One region of the Streptomyces sp. NPDC096136 genome, then DNA from elsewhere that is predicted to be linked to it. Evidence: riboswitches for the same ligand, from Rfam matches in the RefSeq annotation. Region 1 holds a riboswitch; the other holds the start of a gene.
The links. A riboswitch is a leader RNA that binds a small molecule or an ion and turns the genes downstream of it on or off. The one in region 1 is predicted to bind ZMP and ZTP.
Positions count from the first base shown of each region.

Region 2: linked by a shared signal. The riboswitch ahead of ACIRBY_RS17470 (bifunctional 5,10-methylenetetrahydrofolate dehydrogenase/5,10-methenyltetrahydrofolate cyclohydrolase) and the one ahead of glyA (serine hydroxymethyltransferase) in region 1 are both predicted to bind ZMP and ZTP.

Region 1 covers NZ_JBIWFZ010000003.1:167,045-179,125, reverse strand. The annotation lists gene trpS (tryptophan--tRNA ligase) at 1-607, opposite strand, end outside; gene glyA (serine hydroxymethyltransferase) at 715-1,983, opposite strand; ZMP/ZTP riboswitch at 2,019-2,109, opposite strand; gene rocD (ornithine--oxo-acid transaminase) at 2,226-3,431, shown strand; gene ACIRBY_RS07060 (glutathionylspermidine synthase family protein) at 3,471-4,661, opposite strand; gene ACIRBY_RS07055 (hypothetical protein) at 4,700-5,002, opposite strand; gene ACIRBY_RS07050 (hypothetical protein) at 5,122-5,976, shown strand; gene ACIRBY_RS07045 (PLP-dependent aminotransferase family protein) at 6,212-7,627, opposite strand; gene ACIRBY_RS07040 (carboxymuconolactone decarboxylase family protein) at 7,674-8,177, shown strand; gene ACIRBY_RS07035 (malate dehydrogenase) at 8,322-9,311, opposite strand; gene ACIRBY_RS07030 (DUF3017 domain-containing protein) at 9,626-10,351, opposite strand; gene ACIRBY_RS07025 (bifunctional methylenetetrahydrofolate dehydrogenase/methenyltetrahydrofolate cyclohydrolase) at 10,341-11,201, opposite strand; gene ACIRBY_RS07020 (RDD family protein) at 11,455-12,081, shown strand, end outside.
Region 2 covers NZ_JBIWFZ010000007.1:178,627-186,226, reverse strand. The annotation lists gene ACIRBY_RS17490 (amino acid permease) at 1-980, shown strand, start outside; gene ACIRBY_RS17485 (hypothetical protein) at 1,086-1,433, shown strand; gene ACIRBY_RS17480 (RNA polymerase sigma factor) at 1,526-3,106, opposite strand; gene ACIRBY_RS17475 (methyltransferase domain-containing protein) at 3,356-4,117, opposite strand; ZMP/ZTP riboswitch at 4,188-4,287, shown strand; gene ACIRBY_RS17470 (bifunctional 5,10-methylenetetrahydrofolate dehydrogenase/5,10-methenyltetrahydrofolate cyclohydrolase) at 4,348-5,193, shown strand; gene ACIRBY_RS17465 (MAB_1171c family putative transporter) at 5,235-6,425, opposite strand; gene ACIRBY_RS17460 (NAD(P)/FAD-dependent oxidoreductase) at 6,422-7,600, opposite strand, start outside.

The DNA of each region.
Region 1 (12,081 bases):
ACTTCGACATCTTGATCGCCGGGTCCTGGAGGTCGTAGATCTTCGCGACCTCCTTGACGATGTGCGCGGCGGGCAGGGTGAAGGTCCGGCCGTAGCGGTGGTTGAACCGCTCGGCGAGGTCGCGGGTCAGCTCCACGTGCTGGCGCTGGTCCTCGCCGACGGGGACGGCGTTCGCCTGGTAGAGCAGGATGTCGGCGACCTGGAGGATCGGGTACGTGAACAGGCCGACGCTGGCGCTGTTGACCCCGCCCTTGGCGGACTTGTCCTTGAACTGGGTCATCCGGCTGGCCTCGCCGAAGCCGGTGATGCAGTTCATGATCCAGGCGAGCTGGGCGTGCTCCGGGACGTGGCTCTGGATGAAGAGCGTGCAGCGCTCGGGGTCCAGGCCGGCGGCGAGGAGCTGCGCGGCGGAGAGGCGGGTGTTCGCGCGGAGGTCCTTGGGATCCTGCGGCATGGTGATCGCGTGCAGGTCGACGACCATGTAGAAGGCGTCGTGCGTCTCCTGGAGGGCGACGTACTGGCGGATCGCTCCGAGGTAGTTCCCGAGGTGGAACGAACCGGAGGTGGGCTGGATGCCGGAGAGCGCGCGAGGACGATCAGAAGCCATGGGGCCATTCTCTCAGGTAACGGCGCGGTCTCGGGCCATGCTCCCGGACCCGGGCCCGATCATCGGCGGGGGCCGGTCCCGGCCCCCGCCGATGATCGGGGTGGGGGCTAGGCCGACGGGAGGCCGGGGGCCGGGTGGGCGGACAGGAGCTCCGCCACCTCGGCGCGGATCTTCGCCAGGGCCGGCTCGTCGGACGCGGCCGCGGCGTCCACCGCGCGGGAGATCCAGTCGGCGACCGCCGGCATGTGCTCCGTCGTCAGCCCGCGGGAGGTCAGCGACGGCGTGCCGATGCGGATGCCCGACGGGTCGAACGGCTTGCGCGGGTCGAACGGGACCGTGTTGTAGTTGACCACGATGCCCGCGCGGTCCAGCGCCTTGGCCGCCACCTTGCCCGGCACGCCCCGCGAGGTGAGGTCCATGAGGATCAGGTGGTTGTCCGTGCCGCCCGAGACGAGGTCGAAGCCACGCTCCAGCAGCGCCGCGGCCAGCGCCTTGGCGTTGGCGACGACCGCGTGGGCGTAGGCGGTGAAGGAGGGCTGGGCCGCCTCGTGCAGGGCCACCGCGATGCCCGCCGTCGTCTGGTTGTGCGGGCCGCCCTGGAGGCCGGGGAAGACCGCCTTGTCGATGGCCTTCGCGTGCTCCTCCTTGCACATCAGCATCGCGCCGCGCGGTCCGCGCAGGGTCTTGTGGGTCGTCGTGGAGACCACGTCGGCGTACGGGACCGGCGAGGGGTGGGCGCCGCCCGCGATGAGGCCCGCGATGTGGGCGATGTCCGCGACCAGGATCGAGCCCGCCTCCTGCGCGATCGAGGCGAAGGCCTCGAAGTCGATCGTGCGGGGCAGGGCGGTGCCGCCGCAGAAGAGGATCTTCGGGCGCTCCGCCAGGGCCAGGTCGCGCACCGCGTCGTAGTCGATCAGGCCGTCCTCGGCGCGCACGCCGTACTGGACGCCGCGGAACCAGGAGCCCGTCGCCGAGACGCCCCAGCCGTGCGTGAGGTGCCCGCCCATGGGCAGGGCCATGCCCATCACGGTGTCGCCGGGCTTCGCGAAGGCCAGGTAGACGGCCAGGTTCGCCGGGGAGCCGGAGTACGGCTGGACGTTCGCGTGCTCCGCGCCGAAGAGGCCCTTGGCCCGCTCGACCGCCAGGGCCTCGATGCGGTCGATGTTCTGCTGGCCCTCGTAGTAGCGGCGGCCCGGGTAGCCCTCGCTGTACTTGTTCTGCAGGACCGTCCCGGAGGCCTCCAGGACCGCCGCGGAGACGTAGTTCTCGCTGGGGATCAGGCGCAGGGTCTCGGCCTGGAGGGTCTCCTCGGCGGAGACGAGCGAGGCGAGTTCGGGGTCGGTGGCGAGCAGGGCGGGCTGGCGGTGCGCGGTCATCGCGGCTCCTCCGGGGTCGATGTCGGTTCTCGTCCCCGCGAGGCCCAGGCGAGCGGCCCTGTCTGCGGTCGTGCGCGCACGACTCCCCCGGAGTTGGTTCTCCGTACGCCAGTCGCCGTGCGTACCGAACACCTTAGCGGGCGCGGCGGCCCGGAGGTTTCCGCGTCCACGATCCGAGCGACGATACAAAGGACGCCACCCATGTCACCCGCGTCACCAGCAGACGGACGATCGGAGACCCCGTGTCGAGAACAGCTGATGCCATCCGCTCCGCCGACGAGCACAGCGCGCACAACTACCATCCCCTCCCGGTCGTCGTGGCTTCGGCGGAGGGCGCGTGGATGACCGACGTGGAGGGCCGCCGCTACCTCGACATGCTCGCCGGGTACTCGGCGCTCAACTTCGGCCACGGCAACCGGCGTCTGATCGACGCGGCCAAGGCCCAGCTGGAGCGGGTCACCCTCACCTCCCGGGCCTTCCACCACGACCAATTCGCCGACTTCTGCACCGAACTCGCCGCGTTGTGCGGCAAGGAGGCGGTGCTGCCGATGAACACGGGCGCGGAGGCCGTGGAGACGGCGGTGAAGACGGCCCGCAAGTGGGGGTACGAGGTCAAGGGCGTCCCGGACGGACAGGCCAAGATCGTCGTCGCCGCGAACAACTTCCACGGCCGGACCACGACCATCGTGTCCTTCTCCACCGACCACGAGGCCCGCGACCACTACGGCCCCTACACCCCCGGCTTCGAGATCGTCCCGTACGGGGACCTCACCGCCCTCGACGCCGCCGTCACCGCCAACACCGTCGCCGTCCTGCTGGAGCCGATCCAGGGGGAGGCGGGCGTACTGGTCCCGCCGGCCGGCTACCTGGCGGGCGTACGGGAGCTGACGCGCGAGCGGAACGTGCTGTTCATGGCGGACGAGATCCAGTCCGGCCTGGGCCGCACCGGCCGGACCTTCGCGTGCGAGCACGAGGACGTCGTCCCGGACGTGTACGTCCTGGGGAAGGCGCTCGGCGGCGGTGTGGTGCCGGTGTCCGCCGTGGTCGCGGACCGGGACGTGCTCGGGGTGTTCCGGCCCGGGGAGCACGGCTCCACCTTCGGCGGGAACCCCCTCGCCTGCGCCGTCGCGCTGGAGGTGATCGCGATGCTGCGCACCGGCGAGTACCAGCAGCGGGCCGCCGAACTCGGCGACCACCTGCACCGCGAGCTGAACCTGCTGGCCGGCTCGGGCGCGGTGACCGCCGTCCGCGGGCGCGGGCTGTGGGCGGGCGTCGACATCGACCCGGCGCGCGGCACGGGCCGGGAGATCTCCGAGCGGCTGATGGAGCGCGGGGTCCTGGTGAAGGACACCCACGGGTCGACGATCCGGATCGCGCCGCCGCTGGTCATCGGCAAGGAGGACCTGGACTGGGGTCTGGAGCAGCTGCGGGCGGTCCTCGCCGGCTGAGGGGTCCCCGGGGTGCCCGGCCGGGCACCCCGGGATCGGCTAGAGGATGACGTGCGGCAGGAAGCGGGCGTACTCGTCGGTGACCGGGCCCGCCGACTCGCGGATGCCGAGGCCCGCCGCCTCCTCCTCGACCACCCACGCGCCGAGGACCACGCGGTTGCCGTCGAAGTCGGGCAGCGGGGCCAGCGCCTGGAAGACGTACGTCTCCCCGTCGGCCGGCACGAAGGGCTCGCCGCCCGGCTCGTGGAGGGTGACCCCCGCGCCCTCGCGGCCCAGCAGGGGCTTGGCGGCGTAGCCGCCGCTCCCGGCCAGCTCGCGCGGGCCGTCGAGGTAGGCGGGCAGCAGGTTCGGGTGCTCGGGGAAGAGCTCCCACAGGATCGCCAGCAGGGCCTTGTTGGCCAGCAGCATCTTCCACAGGGGCTCGATCCAGGCGGTGGTGCCGCTGCCGCCGCCGTGGTCGTAGGTGTCGAGGACGTGCGGGCCGAACTCGTCCTCGACCAGCCACTCCCACGGGTAGAGCTTGAAGCAGCCGCGGATGAAGCGGAGCTTCTCGTCCACGAACCGGCCCGCGAGGCCGTCCCAGCCGATGGTCTCCACGGACAGGGCGTGGGTCTCCAGCCCGGCCTGCTCGGCGGTCTCCTGGAGGTAGGCGACCGTCATCAGGTCCTCGCCGAGCTCGTCGGTCTCGGAGTGCGCGAAGTGCAGCGGGCCGGGCGGCAGCAGCTCGGCCTGCCGGCGCCAGGCGTCGACGAGCCGCTCGTGGAGGGAGTTCCACTGGTCGGCGCCGGGGAAGCGCTCCTCCATCCAGAACCACTGCGGGCTCGCGGCCTCCACCAGGGAGGTCGGGGTGTCGGCGTTGTACTCCAGCAGCTTGGCGGGGCTGCCGGAGCCGTCGTAGCGCAGGTCGAAGCGGCCGTAGAGGGAGGGCTGTTCGGCGCGGCGCCGCCAGGACTCGGCGATGAGCGCGGCGACCTTCGGGTCGGTGATGCCGAGGTCGGCGAAGCGGTCGTGCTCGACGATGTGGGCGGCCGCGGCCAGGCACATGGCGTGCAGTTCCTCGACGACGTTCTCCAGCGCCTCGACCTCGGGGAGGGAGAAGGAGTAGTAGGCGCTCTCGTCCCAGTACGGGCGCAGGGAGTCGTCGGGGAAGCGGGTGAGGGGGTAGATCAGGCCCTGCTCCTCGACGGTCTTCTGCCAGTCGGGGCGGGGTTCGATGGTGTTCCGCTGCATGGTGCCGTGCTCCGTCGTGTGCGCTCGTCGCCGGCCGCTCAGCCGCCGGAGGAGCCGGAGTGGCTGCCGCCGCCGATGCCGCCGCGGGTGACGGCCGACTTGTCGAAGCTGCCGCCGGTCACCTTGCCGTTGCTGACGCTGCCGCCGTAGTAGTACGCCCCGCGGCCGCCGGTCTTGCACTCCTTGGCGTTGAGGTGCTCCAGCGTGGACCGGGACGCGCAGCGCTTGTCGGGCTCGCTGCTGCTGCCGCAGGCCACGAGGGTGGCGGCGAGCAGGCCCATGCCGCCGAGGGCGACCGCGCCGGAGCGCATGCGTCGTCGGTTGGTGTCGCTGGTGTCCATGGTGTGTTCCGCTCCCCCTGGGTGGCGTGGGCTGCCGACAGACTAGAGCGGGGGTGTCGGGCGAGGGAATCCGGCCACCGTCACACCCTCGTCACGGTGGGGGCCCTAGAGTCGGTTTCGTGCTGATCGGAATGGTTTGCGCGCTGGGCGCGGCGGTGTGCTTCGGTACGGCCTCGGTCCTCCAGGCGGTGGCGGCCCGCGCGGCGGCCCGGCCGGGGGACGCCTCGGGAGTGGACACCGCGCTGTTCCTGCGCGCGGTGCGGCAGTGGCGGTACCTGGCGGGGCTGGCGCTGGACGCGGTCGGCTTCGTGCTCCAGATCGTCGCCCTGCGCCACATCCCCATCTACGTGGTGGGGGCCGCGATGGCCGCGAGCCTGGCGGTGACGGCGGTGGTCGCGGCGCGGCTGCTGCGGGTGCGGCTGTCGCGGCTGGAGTGGGGCGCGGTGGGGGTGGTGAGCGCGGGGCTGCTGATGCTGGGGCTGGCCTCCGGCGAGGAGGGGGACGGGGTCGGGACGCTCGCGCTGAAGCTGGGGCTGCTGGGGGTGGCGGGGCTGGTGCTGCTGGTGGGCGCGGTGGCGGGGCGGCTGCCGGACGGCTCGCGCGCGCTCGTGCTGGGCCTGGCGGCGGGGACGGGATTCGGGGTGGTGGAGGTGGCGGTGCGGCTCGTGGACTCCGTCTCGCTGCGGGAGCTGCTCAACCCTGCGCTGTACGCGCTGCTGCTGGGCGGGGCGGCGGGGTTCCTGCTGCTCACCTCCGCCCTGCAGCGCGGTTCGGTGACGGCGGCGACGGCGGGGCTGGTGCTGGGCGAGACCGTCGGTCCGGCGCTGGTGGGGGTGGTGTGGCTCGGCGACCGGACGCGGGAGGGGCTGGAGTGGCTGGCGGTCCTGGGGTTCCTGGTGGCGGTGGCCGGCTCCCTGGCCCTGGCCCGCTTCGGCGAACCGGAACCACAGCCGGAACCGTCCGGAACCGCCTGACCCGCGACCCCACCGGACGACGCCGCCCGAACCGCCGGACCGGCGGGGGCTCCGGGGCGGGGCTGAGGACCGCAGGGCACTGGCCCGCGAGGCGCAGGGAACCACGGGCCCGCAGGGCGGGGCCGCAGCCACCGGGCCGCAGGGCCCGCCCGCAAGGCCGGGAGCCCGCAAGGCCGCAAGGCCGCAAGGCCGCAAGGCCGCAAGGCCGCAAGGTCGGGGGCATGGGGCCGTGGGGTTACGGGAGGGTGGTCGTCAGGGCGGTCAGGGTGGGGGACCAGGCGCTGTCCGTCGGGGTGCCGTAGCCGAGGACCAGCGCCTCGCGCTGCGGCATCTCCGTCTCCGGATGCCGGTAGCGCGCCAGGCCCTCCACCGCCAGCCCCTGCCAGGCCGCGGCCTGGACGAGGGACCGTTCCGTCCCCGCCGGGAGGTCCAGCACCGCGTGCAGCCCCGCCGCGATCCCGGAGACCGGGCCGCCGCCGAGCGCGGCCACCAGCTCGTCGCGCCGGCGCCGGTAGCGCAGCCGCATCGCCCGCACGTGCCGGTCGTAGGCCCCGGAGGTCATGAACTCCGCCAGCGTCAGCTGCTCCAGCGCACTCGACATCCACTCCGCCCGGCCCTTCGCCTCCAGCAGCTCCTCCAGCAGGTCGGGCGGGACGACCATCCAGCCCATCCGCAGCGCGGGGGCGAGGGACTTGCTGGCGGTGCCGAGGTAGACCACCCGGTCGGGGTCCAGGCCCTGGAGCGCGCCGACCGGCTGGCGGTCGTAGCGGAACTCCCCGTCGTAGTCGTCCTCCAGGACCAGCCCGCCGGTGGTCCGCGCCCAGTCCACCGCCGCCGCCCGGCGCTCGGGGGTGAGGGCCACGCCGGTCGGGAACTGGTGCGCCGGCGTCAGCAGCACCGCGCCCACCCGGGGGCCGAGTCCGGCCAGGTCGGAGGTGCGGGCCCCGGCCCCGTCCACCCACAGCGGCCGGGTGCGCAGACCGGCCCGGGTGAGCAGGTCCCGGTGCAGGTCCAGGCTGTAGCCCTCCACCGCCATCTCCCGCACCCGGCGGCCCCGCAGCACCCGCCCGAGCAGCTGGAGCGCGTGGGCGAAACCGGCGCACAGCACGATCCGGTCCGGGTCCGCGTACACCCCGCGCGCCCGCGCCAGGTACCCGGCGAGCGCCTCGCGCAGCTCGATCCGGCCGCGCGCGTCGGCGGCGTAGCCGAAGGCCTCGTTCGGGGCGTCGGTCAGGGCCCGGCGGGCGGCCGCCAGCCAGGCGGTGCGCGGGAAGCCGCCCAGGTCCGGGGAGCCGGGCACCAGGCTGTAGGCCGGAGGGCGCCGCGCGGGACGGCGGACCTGCGCCGCCGGCCCCGGGGCCCGGCGCGGCCTGGCCCGTTCGGCGACCCGCGTGCCGGAGCCCTGGCGGGCCGTCAGCCAGCCCTCGGCGACGAGCTCCGCGTAGGCCTCCGCGACCGTGTTGCGGGCGATGCCCAGGTCGGCGGCGAAGGTCCGGGAGGAGGGCAGCCGGGTCCCCGGCGCCAGCCGCCCGCTGCGCGCGGCCTCCCGCAGCGACTCGGTCAGGGCGGCCCGCAGGCCGCGCTCGCCCGCCGACACCGCGGAGAGGTCCAGGTGCAGGTCGGCGCCGTAAGTGGCCCATGCATCGGTCATGGATGTGGACCATATCGGCGGGCCGCCCGCTCCGTACGGTGGAGCCATGAGCAACGACACGAAGACCACCGCCCTCGCCGCAGAGCACACCCCCCGCATGGAGCTGTTCAAGCTCGCCCCGGAGGCCTACAAGGCCGCCGTCGCCCTGGAGATCGCCTCGAAGAAGGGCCTGGACCCGGTCCTCGTCGAGCTCGTCAAGATCCGCGCCTCGCAGATCAACCACTGCGCGTTCTGCCTGGACATGCACACCAAGGACGCCCTCGCGGCGGGCGAGAGCGTCGAGCGGATCGTCCAGCTCGCCGCCTGGGAGGAGTCGCGGCACTTCTACACGGAGAAGGAGCTGGCGGCGATCGAGCTGACCGAGGCCGTCACCGTGCTGACGGACGGGTTCGTCCCGGACGAGGTGTACGCGAAGGCCGCCGCGCACTTCGAGGAGGCCGAGCTGGCCCAGCTGATCACGGTCATCGCCATGATCAACGTCTGGAACCGGATCGCCGTCACCACCCGGCTGTCCCCGGGGCACTACACCCCGGGCTCGCTCAAGCGCTGACCGGTCCGGGCGGACCCGTCCGCCGGAGCGCCTCCGCCGGATGCCTCCGCCCGCAAACGCCGAAGCGCCCCGGCCGTGTCCGGCCGGGGCGCCAGGGTGTCCGCTCTGATCGGGCCGCAGGGGCGGACGGTCAGAGCGGGTGGATCAGATCAGGCCGAGCTCGCGGACCGCGTCGCGCTCCTCGACGAGCTCCGCCACGGACGCGTCGATGCGCGCACGGGAGAACTCGTTGACGTCCAGGCCCTGGACGATCTCGTACTTGCCGTCCTTGCAGGTGACGGGGAAGGAGGAGATCAGGCCCTCCGGGACGCCGTAGGAGCCGTCCGAGGGGATGCCCATGGAGGTCCAGTCGCCGGCGGCGGTGCCGTTGACCCACGTGTGGACGTGGTCGATGGCGGCGTTGGCGGCGGAGGCGGCCGAGGACGCGCCACGGGCGTCGATGATGGCGGCGCCGCGCTTGGCGACGGTCGGGATGAACGTCTCGGCGAGCCACTGCTCGTCGTTGACGACCTCGGCGGCGTTCTTGCCGGCGATCTCCGCGTGGAAGATGTCCGGGTACTGGGTCGCCGAGTGGTTGCCCCAGATGGTGAGGCGCTTGATGTCGGTGAGGTCGGCACCGGTGCGCTGCGCGAGCTGCGACAGGGCGCGGTTGTGGTCCAGGCGGGTCATCGCGGTGAAGCGCTCGGCCGGGACGTCCGGGGCGGCGGCCTGCGCGATGAGCGCGTTGGTGTTGGCCGGGTTGCCCACGACCAGGACCTTGATGTCGTCCGCGGCGTGCGCGTTGATCGCGGCGCCCTGCGGCTTGAAGATGCCGCCGTTGGCGGAGAGCAGGTCGCCGCGCTCCATGCCCTTGGTGCGCGGGCGGGCGCCCACGAGGAGGGCGACGTTGGCGCCGTCGAAGCCCTGGTTCGGGTCGTCGAAGATGTCGATGCCCTTGAGCAGCGGGAAGGCGCAGTCGTCGAGCTCCATGGCGGTGCCCTCGGCGGCCTTCATGCCCTGCGGGATCTCCAGGAGGCGGAGCTTGACCGGCACGTCCGCGCCGAGCAGGTGGCCGGACGCGATGCGGAAGAGCAGGGCGTAGCCGATCTGGCCGGCGGCGCCGGTCACGGTGACATTCACGGGAGTGCGGGTCATGGCCTTCTCCGTTAGACAGCTGGCGGTGGGGCGTCCCCGCCCCATGTGCTGGGTCCCAAGTACTGGGGAGGACGCCGCTTCCCTGTCCTGTGAATCTTGACGTGAAGAGACATCCGCGGTCAGGCTATCCGACCCGAGGGGCCTCGAACCCCCCGGTGCCTGTGGTCCACGGCACATGACCCCCGGGTTCGAAGGTCCGAACGCACGCGCGACCTGTACTCCAGCCCGGAAATCCGTACTTTCCAGGCCCGTTCGAGGGCCCGGGCGCGCCGCGCCGCACGGGATCGCCCGGCGGCGCGGCGGCCGACGCCCGGTCAGCGGACGGTGAAGCGGACCGCGTCCTCCAGGAACGGGACCTTCAAACCGTGCGGCTGCACCACCAGCGCCAGCAGTGTGATCGCCACGCCCAGCAGCCCGTACGTGACCATGTCCGTGAAGCGGGAGCGCACCGCGAGCATGCCCACCGAGGGCAGGACGCGCCGCAGCACCGCGGCCGCGATCAGGGCGACGCCGATGACGAGGCAGCCGACGCGGGGGTGCCCGAACGCCGTGGTCAGCAGCCCGACGGCAGTGGCGCCGAGGACGCTGAGCATCGGCCACTGGCGGGCGGGCGTGGACACCGCGCCGGGGATGGCGCGGCCCGCGCCCTCCGGGCGGGCGGTGTCCTGGGTGACGGCGGGGAACCGCCGGGACCGCGCCGCCGGCCGGGCGGGGGTGGAGGCCCCGGCCGCCGCCGGGGACCGCCCCGTCCCGGGCCCGGACTTCGGGCGGGGTGCCGCCGGGTGCTCCGACGCCCCGGCGCCCTGCGCCGGCCCGCCGCCCCGGCCCGCGCCCGGGCCCGTGCCCGCGTCCTCGCCCTTACCGCTGCCGGTCCCGTCCGTACGGTTGCCGGTCTCGTCCGTACCGCCGGTCCCGTCCGTACCGCTGGTCCCGTCCGTGCCGCCGGTCCCGTCCGTACGGTTGCCGGTCCCGTCCGTGCCGCCGGTCCCGTCCGTACCGCTGGTCCCGCCGGCCCCGCCCGTGTCGTGCTCAGCCCGCACTGCCGGCCCGCTCCGCCGCCTCGACCACGTTCACCAGCAGCTGCGCCCGGGTCATCGGCCCGACGCCGCCCGGATTCGGGGAGATCCAGCCCGCCACCTCGGCGACGCCCGGGTGGACGTCCCCGACGATCTTCCCGTTCTCGTCGCGGCTGACGCCGACGTCGAGGACGGCCGCGCCCGGCTTGACGTCCTCCGGCTTCACCAGGTGCGGCACGCCCGCCGCCGCGACGACGATGTCCGCCTGGCGCAGCAGCCCGGCGAGGTCGCGCGTACCGGTGTGGCACAGGGTCACGGTGGCGTTCTCGGACTTGCGGGTGAGCAGCAGCCCGATGGAGCGGCCCACGGTGATGCCCCGTCCGAGGACGACCACGTGCGCGCCGTTGATCTCGACCCCGTGGTGGCGCAGCAGCTCGACGATGCCGTACGGGGTGCAGGGCAGCGGCCCCTGCACCCCGAGCACCAGCCGGCCGAGCGAGGTCGGGTGCAGGCCGTCGGCGTCCTTGGCCGGGTCCATCAGCTCCAGGACGCGGTTGGTGTCGATGCCCTTGGGGAGCGGCAGTTGGACGATGTACCCGGTGCACGCCGGGTCCTCGTTCAGCTCGCGCACGACCGCCTCGATCTCCTCCTGGGAGGCCGTGGCGGGCAGTTCGCGGCGGATGGAGGTGATGCCCACCTCCGCGCAGTCCTTGTGCTTGCCGTTGACGTACCAGCGGCTGCCCGGGTCGTCGCCGACGAGCAGCGTGCCGAGGCCGGGGGTGATGCCCCGCTCCTTCAGCGCCGCCACGCGGGCGGTCAGTTCGGATTTGATCGCGGCCGCGGTGGCCTTGCCATCGAGAATCTGGGCGGTCATGGGGGCATCCTCCCGGATGGGGCGGCCCGGCTTCCAGTCGGGCGGTGGCCGGAACATGCTCTTCATTGCACTTGCACAACAAGTCTGGCCCGGCTTTGCAACTGGCTGGACAAGCCCGGTGCGGGCCCACGACGATGACGGGCAGCAAGACGATCGGAACAGAGTGCCGCGGGCAGTGCCGGGGGGCGTACCGCAGAAGCAAGTGTCCTCCAGCGTGCCGTGCGTCCCCGCACTTCACGGAGGAAACACCCAGATGAGCTTCGGCGATCCCAACAACCCCTACGGGCAGCAGCAGCCGCCGCAGGGTCAGCCCGGCTACGGCTACCCGCAGCAGGCCCCGCAGGGCGTCCCGCCGCAGGCCGGCTACGGCTACCCGCAGCAGGGCCAGCAGCCCTACGGCGTCCCTCCCCAGGCGCCCGGCACGCTGCAGGCCAACAACGGCTACATCAACGTCGCGGGCCTGGGCACCGTCCAGGTCGCCACGATGGGCCGCCGCTTCGGCGCCCGCGTGATCGACGGCCTGATCATCGGTGTTCTGTACTTCATCCTGAGCTCCGTCGTGTTCGCGGGCGCCTTCAGCGCGGCCAAGAACGTCAAGGACTGCACGGGCATCGACCCGCTGTCCCCCGAGTACAGCACCTGCCTCAACGAGGCGTCGGCCCAGGCCGGCGAGGCCGCGGGCGGCATCTTCGCGGCCTTCTTCGGCGGTCTGCTCATCCTCGGCCTCGCCACCCTGCTCTACGAATGGCTGATGATCGCCTTCGTGGGCGCCACCGTCGGCAAGATGGCCCTCGGCCTGAAGGTCGTCAAGGAGAACACGGGCCAGAACCCGGGCATCGGCGGCGGCTTCATCCGCTGGATCATCCCGATGGTCGGCTCC
Region 2 (7,600 bases), on a different contig from region 1:
TCCCGGCGGTGGGGGCCCACAAGTGGTCGATGTGCCTGGCTGCCCTCGTCGTCCAGTGGCTGCCGGCCCTCTCCAACCTGGCCGGCACCCGGTACGTGGGCGCGGTCCAGGTGGTCGCGACCGTCCTGAAGCTGGTCCCGCTGCTGCTGGTGGCAGTGGGCGGGCTGTTCTTCTTCGACCCGGCCAACCTCGGCCCCTTCCAGGCCACCGACCAGAGCCCGGTCGGTGCGGTCTCCGCGTCCGCCGCGATCCTGCTCTTCAGCTACATCGGCGTCGAGTCCGCCGCCGTCAGCGCCGGCGAGGTCCGCGACCCGGCCCGCAACGTCGGCCGGGCCACCGTCCTCGGCACCGTCGGCGCCGCCACCGTCTACCTGCTCGGCACCCTCGCCGTCTTCGGCCTGGTCGCCCACGACGAGCTGGTCTCCTCCCAGGCCCCCTTCACCGACGCCGTCGACGCGATGTTCGGCGGCACCTGGGGCGGCACCCTGGTCGCCGGCGCCGCCGTGATCTCGATGGTCGGCGCCCTCAACGGCTGGACCCTGCTCGGCGCGCAGACCCCGTACGCGGCCGCCCGCGACGGGCTCTTCCCGAAGGTCTTCGAGAAGAAGCAGCGCGGGGTCCCGGTGGCCGGCGTCCTGGTCACGGTCGTGCTGGCCTCCGCCCTGACCGTCTACAACTACACGGCCGGCTCCGCGGGCGTCTTCGAGGCACTGGTCCTGATCACCACCTTCACCGCGACCGTCCCCTACCTGCTCTCCACCGCCGCCCAGCTGTACTTCCTGGCCTCGGGCCAGTCGGAGCGGGTCCGGCGCGGGCAGCTGCTGCGCGACGGCGTCCTCGCCGGCGTGGCCTTCGCCTTCTCGATGTGGCTGGTCGCCGGGTCCGGGTACGCGGCCGTCTACCAGGGCGTGCTGTTCCTCTTCGCGGGCGTCCTGGTCTACGCCCTGATGTCGGCCCGCAAGCGGCGCGCGGCCGCCTGACCGCGGAGGGCCGTCACCCGGACGGCCCACCCCGGATGCCGCCGCCGCGACGCCGGGGCAGTCTGTGGCCATCGACCGTCGCCACCCACAGACGAGGACCGCGCCATGTCCCAGATCCGGCGTATCGGCGTCATGACCGGGGTTGCAGCCCTCCTGCTGGCCGGCACCGCGTGCTCGGCGGGCCGGACCACGGTGGGCATGCTCACCTTCAGGGGCCACGACTCCCCCGTGGAGGTCAGCTACTCCAACACCTCCGTGCAGGGCTGCCACCGCATCGGCATGCCGCACGGGGCCACGCACGTCGCGAACAACACCCTCGTCGACGTGATCCTGTACCGGACGCCGGACTGCCGGCCCGGCGAGCACGAGGACGGGATCTACGTCGCGACCACCCTGTCGAACGTGACGGCCCCCTCCAGCCTGCCGTGGCGCAGCTGGAGCGTCGTCCACTGACCCACCCGTTTCCCGGCCCGGAACCCTCCGGGCCGGGAAACGGCGGAGCCCCCGGCCTGGCGGCCGGGGGCTCCGTGCGTGTCCGGTGCGGATCAGTCCAGGTAGTCGCGCAGGACCTGCGAACGCGACGGGTGGCGCAGCTTCGACATGGTCTTGGACTCGATCTGGCGGATGCGCTCACGGGTCACCCCGTACACGCGGCCGATCTCGTCCAGCGTCTTCGGCTGGCCGTCGTTGAGGCCGTAGCGCATGGAGACCACGCCCGCCTCGCGCTCCGAGAGCGTGCCCAGGATCGACTGGAGCTGCTCCTGGAGGAAGGTGAAGGACACCGCGTCGGCCGGCACGACCGCCTCGGAGTCCTCGATGAGGTCACCGAACTCGCTGTCGCCCTCCTCACCCAGGGGGGTGTGCAGGGAGATCGGCTCGCGGCCGTACTTCTGGACCTCGATGACCTTCTCCGGGGTCATGTCGAGTTCCTTGCCCAGCTCCTCCGGGGTGGGCTCGCGGCCCAGGTCCTGGAGCATCTGGCGCTGCACGCGGGCGAGCTTGTTGATGATCTCGACCATGTGCACGGGGATGCGGATGGTGCGGGACTGGTCGGCCATGGCGCGCGTGATCGCCTGCCGGATCCACCAGGTCGCGTACGTGGAGAACTTGAAGCCCTTGGTGTAGTCGAACTTCTCCACGGCGCGGATCAGGCCGACGTTGCCCTCCTGGATCAGGTCCAGGAAGAGCATGCCGCGGCCCGTGTAGCGCTTGGCCAGGGAGACCACGAGGCGGAGGTTGGCCTCCAGCAGGTGGTTCTTGGCGCGGCGGCCGTCCTCGACGAGGATCTCCAGCTCGCGCTTGAACGCGGGCTTGTGGTCCTCCTCCTCTTCGAGCTTGTACTCGGAGAAGAGACCCGCCTCGATGCGCTTGGCGAGCTCGACCTCCTGCTCGGCGTTGAGCAGCGGCACCTTTCCGATGAGCTTGAGGTAGTCCTTGACCGGGTCGGCGGTGGCACCGGCCACCATGACGGTCTGCGCCGGGGCGTCGTCCTCGTCCTCGTCGGACAGCACGAAGCCCTGGCCGCCGGCCTTGGGGGCCTCTTCCTCGGTCTCGTCGGCGAGGTCCTCGACCGCCCAGTCCTCGCCCTCGACGACCGGGTTCTCGGCGTCGTCGGCGTCCTTGGCGGTGGTCTTCTTCGCGGCGGTCTTCTTGGTGGCCGTGGCCTTCTTGGCCGCGGTCTTCTTGACCGTGCGCTTCTTGGGCTCGGCGCCGGCCTCGGCCGACACCTCCTGCGACGCGGCGGCCGACGGAGCGGATATCGCCGCGGCGGCGGCCGGGGCGGCGGCGACCGAGGCCTTGCGCGCGCCGATGGGGCGCGGCGCGGCGGCCGCCTTCTTCGTCACGGTGCGGGCCGGGGCGGCGGCTGCCTTGCGGGGCTTCTTGGCAGCAGCCTTGGTGGCGGGGGCGGCGCTGACGTGGAGGGCGACACCCTCCTCGTCCAGGACCTGGTTCAGGCTGCGCAGGACCCGCTTCCACTGGTCCACCGGGATGCGGCCGGCCTCGAAGGCCTGGCGCACATCGTCACCGTTGATGTGACCCTGCTCGCGGCCGCGCTCGACGAGCGCGACGAGGGCCTCCGATTCGGCGATCTCCGGAGGGAACGTACGGGACGGGCTGAGCGACACAAGGAGCCTCTCGTTGCGAACAGATAAGGGGTGGGCGGGAATCATCGCGCGGACTCGGGAAACAGTCCCCAGGGGGGCTGTATTCCGGGGCCGCACGAGGACACCTGTCGGTTCATCGCCTGCCCGAGTCGATTCGTTACGCGCTGAATTGAGTGACCTGCGCCACGCTGTGTCCGGGCAACCGATCCGGCGCGGCTGCGTCCGCGCCGGACCCGTGCCGGATCCGCCTCGTGCGCACGCCCACACGCGTCAGTCCGGCTTGTGGGCCTCGATGAGGAACCGGGCGGTGTGCGCGACGAACGGGCCGTCGCGCTCGATCCGTTCGTGGAGCTCCCGCAGCCGGTCCCGGTACTGGCCGACCGTGAAGCCGGGAACCATCCAGATCACCTTCCTCAGGAAGTAGATCACGGCTCCGATGTCGTGGAACTCCGTGCGGAGCCGCTCGGAGCGCAGGTCGACCACCTCCAGGCCCGCCTTCCGGGCGTCGGCGACCGCGTCGTCGGGGTGCCGGGCGCGCCGGACCTCCTCCGGCTGCGGGCCGAGGAAGTACTCGACCAGCTCGAAGACGCTCGCCGGGCCGACCTGCTGCGAGAAGTACGTGCCGCCCGGCGTCAGCACCCGGGCGATCTCCTCCCACCAGATGGTCACCGGGTGCCGGCTCGCCACCAGCTCGAAGGCCGCTTCGCCGAAGGGCAGCGGCGGCTCGTCGGCGTCCGCGACCACCACGGCGCCCAGCGGGTGCAGCAGCCGGGTGGCCCGCTCGATGTTCGGGGGCCAGGACTCCGTCGCCGCCGTCAGCGGCGGCAGCGGGCCCGCGCCGGCCAGGACCTCGCCGCCGCCCGTCTGGATGTCCAGGGCCGAGCGGACCCGCGCCAGGTGCTCGCCCAGCAGCCGCTGGTACCCCCAGGAGGGCCGCTGCTCGGTGGCCCGGCCGTCGAGCCAGGAGAAGTCCCACCCGTCCACGGAGACGGATTCCGCCTCGGCGACGAGATGGTCGAAAGTGCGCGTCATGTCTCGATCGTCCCAGGTCGGGCGCCAGTCATCCACCGGATATCCCCGCGGGACGGGTCGACTACAGTGGGAGCAGGGCCGTGACTGGCGTTCGGGTGGATCACCACCGGGGAGCGGCCCGGCGTACGCACCTCCCCGTACGTCGACTGCCGCGCGCCTGGGCGAACCGCGATCCGCAGCGACGTTCAGGAGACCCCGTGACGACTGCCCCCACCGCCACCGCCCAGCTCATGGACGGCACCGCCCTCGCGCGCCGCGTCTCGGAGCGGACCGCCGCCCTCGCGGCGAAGATCACCGAGCGCACCGGCACCGCGCCCTGCCTGGCCACCGTCCTGGTCGGCGAGGACCCCGCGTCCGTCACGTACGTGCGCATGAAGCAGAACCGTTGCGCCAAGGCGGGGATCACCTCCCGCCACGTGGCCCTGCCGGCCGAGACCACCACCGAGGAGCTCGTCGCCACGATCACGGCCCTCTCGGAGGACCCCGCGATCAGCGGCATCCTGCTCCAGCACCCGGTCCCGCACCACATCGACGAGCGGGCCGCCTTCGAGGCCATCGCCCCCGGCAAGGACGTCGACGGGGTCACCATGCACTCCTTCGCCGCCATGGGCTTCGGCCTGCCCGGCTTCGTCTCCTGCACCCCCGGCGGCATCATGCGCCTGCTCGCCGAGTACGACGTGGACCTCACGGGCAAGCACGCCGTCGTGGTCGGCCGCAGCGCGATCCTGGGCAAGCCGGCCGGCATGCTGCTGCTGGAGCAGAACGCCACCGTCACCTACTGCCACTCCCGCACCAAGGACCTGTCCTCGATCGTCCGCCAGGCGGACGTCCTGGTGGCCGCGGTCGGCAAGGCCGAGTTCATCCGGGGCGAGGACATCAAGGAGGGCGCGGTCGTCCTGGACGCCGGCTACAACGAGGGCAACGTCGGCGACGTGCACTTCGAGTCGGCCGCCGCCCGCGCCTCCCTGATCACCCCGGTGCCCGGCGGTGTCGGCCCGATGACCATCGCGGTCCTGCTGGAGCAGACCGTGCACGCCGCGGCCGCCCAGGCCGGCCTGGACCTCGCGGAGCTCTGAGCCCGCCTCCCTCCCTCCCGTACGACGATCCCGCCGGCGCCTCACCCCCCGGGCGGTGCCAGGGCCCCGCTGCGGGCCGCGGCCACCACCGGGGAGGTGCGGAACGCCCGGGCCAGGGCGGCCAGCGGATGGCAGCCGAGCGGCGGGGGAGGGGCGGGGTCGGCCGGCCCGGTCGCGGTCCCGTCCTCCCGCTCGGCGGCGGCGCGGGCGCGGCAGGCGGCGGCGAGCATCGCCGCGTCCGCCACGACCGCGGCGCCCTCCGCGTCCAGGCCCTGGCCGCGCGCGGCCTCCAGGGCCGCGGACCGCACGGCCGGGTCGCACCAAGCCGCCAGGGCCAGCAGCCCGTCGGCGATCACCGACTCGCGGTGCACCAGCCGGATCGCCGGCGCGGACCACCAGGTCAGCGGCACCGTCGTCACGCTGCGGGGGGCGAACCCGCGCAGCGCCTTCCACAGCGGCCGCAGCCGCCGGTACTGGCTGAGGTCCCGCCAGGCCGAGGAGCCCCCGAGCACCGGCACCACGAACCCCGACCCCACCAGCAGCGCCGCCGCCGAGGCCAGCGGCGGGGCCACGTCCGTGGACAGCACGTCCCAGTCGCGGCCCGCCCAGCGGGCACCGACCGCCGCCCACTTCGCGATCAGGTAGCCGAGGTCCAGCACCCCGCCGAGCATCAGCAGCGCCAGCCCCGTGCGCAGCGGCCGCAGCGCGCGGTCCACGCGCAGCATCCACTTCAGGGAGAGCACGCTCAGCGCCGTGCTGCCGACCGTGTGCGCCAGCAGGTAGCAGACGATCATCTCGCGCAACCAGGGCGTGTTCGCGTAGTACGTGTCCAGGTCCCGCAGCCGCTCGACCGGCGCGTCCCCCACCGCGAACAGCACCGCGATCAGCACCGTCACCGTGCCGAAGGCCCCCACCGTCAGCCGCGTCGCCCGCCGCAGGCCCGCCCCCGGACGCCCCGACCAGTGGAGGATCAGCACGACCGAGGCCCCCGAGAAGGCGGTCAGCACCCCGTACACGAGCGGGGCGGCGAAGTTGACCACGCCGGTGAGCTCGTTGACCGCCGCCAGCGAGGGCGGCGCCGCCAGGAACGTCAGCAGGACGCCGACCACGAGCAGCGCGCACACGGCCCGCATGATCGGCTGGTCCCAGCCCCGGCGGATGGCCGGGGCCTTGATCAGCAGGGCCAGCGCCATCACCGAGCCGGCCAGGTAGAGGACCAGGCCGTACCTCACAGGGAGCGGCCCGCGGGGCCGGCTTCCCGGGCCGGGCCGTCGGCGCGGCCGTCCGGGAGCCGCGAGGCCCCCGCCGGCCGGTCGAGCCCGGCCACCGTCCGCTCGGCGGCCGTCAGCGGCGGGGCCTTGAGGCCGCCCCGGGCGGAGGACCGCAGCACCCGCCAGAGCACCTCCGGGCGGAACCAGGCGGTGGGCGGGCTGGTCATGGTGATCACCTCGAAGAAGGCGGCCGTGAGCGGCTCCTCGACGGTGGCCCCGGCCATCAGCCGGTTGACGTACGCGTCCAGCAGGCCCGCCCCCGGCTTCGGCCGCATGCCCGTCGCGCCCGGGTAGAGGATGTCCTGCGAGGTGGCCAGGGTCCAGGCGGCGGCCACCTGCGGGGTGAGGGCGCGCTGCGCCGCGTTGCCGAAGCCGGGCCGGGACAGGCCCCCCGAGCGCAGCAGGGCGCGGACGGCGAGCAGCCCCCTGGCGGCGACCGTCATGCCCTGGCCGTAGAGCGGGTTGAAGGTCGCGACGGAGTCCCCGACGGCGAAGAAGCCGTCGGGCAGGTCCGCCTTCTCGAAGTGGAGGCGCCGATTCGTGGTGCTCTGCGTGACGGCGACGTCCGTGAGGGCGGTGCGCCCTTCCAGGAGCCGCCCCACGATCGGATCGCGCAGGTCCTTGGCGAACGGGATGAAGGCGTCGGGGTCCGCGGTCGGCTGCCCGCCCCGGGTGCCGGACAGGGTGGCCTGCCACTGGCCGTTCTCGATGGGGACGATCGTCGCGGTGCGCCCGGGGACGGGAACCCGGGGGTCGGACTGGACGTTGACGATGGGGAACCCCAGTGCGTGCGCCCCCTCGGGCGCCCGGAAGATCCGCGTCGCGTAGACGAGCCCGGAGTCGACCTCGGACTGGGGGACGGCGCCCGCGCCGAGCTCCTCCAGCCAGAGCCGGGAGCGCGAGCCGCGCCCGCCGGCGTCGACGACCACGTCCGCCGGGACCAGCAGACCCTCCTCCCGCGGGGTGTCGACGCGGACGCCGGTGATCCGCGCGGCCGTGCCCTCAAGGCCGCGCACCCGGGTGCGCTGGAGGACCTCGACCCCGGGGAGCGCGGTGACCCGGGCGCGGACCACCGCGTCGAGGAGGTCGCGGCTGCAGGAGACGGTGAACTGCTTCTCGCCGTAGCGCGGGAGCCA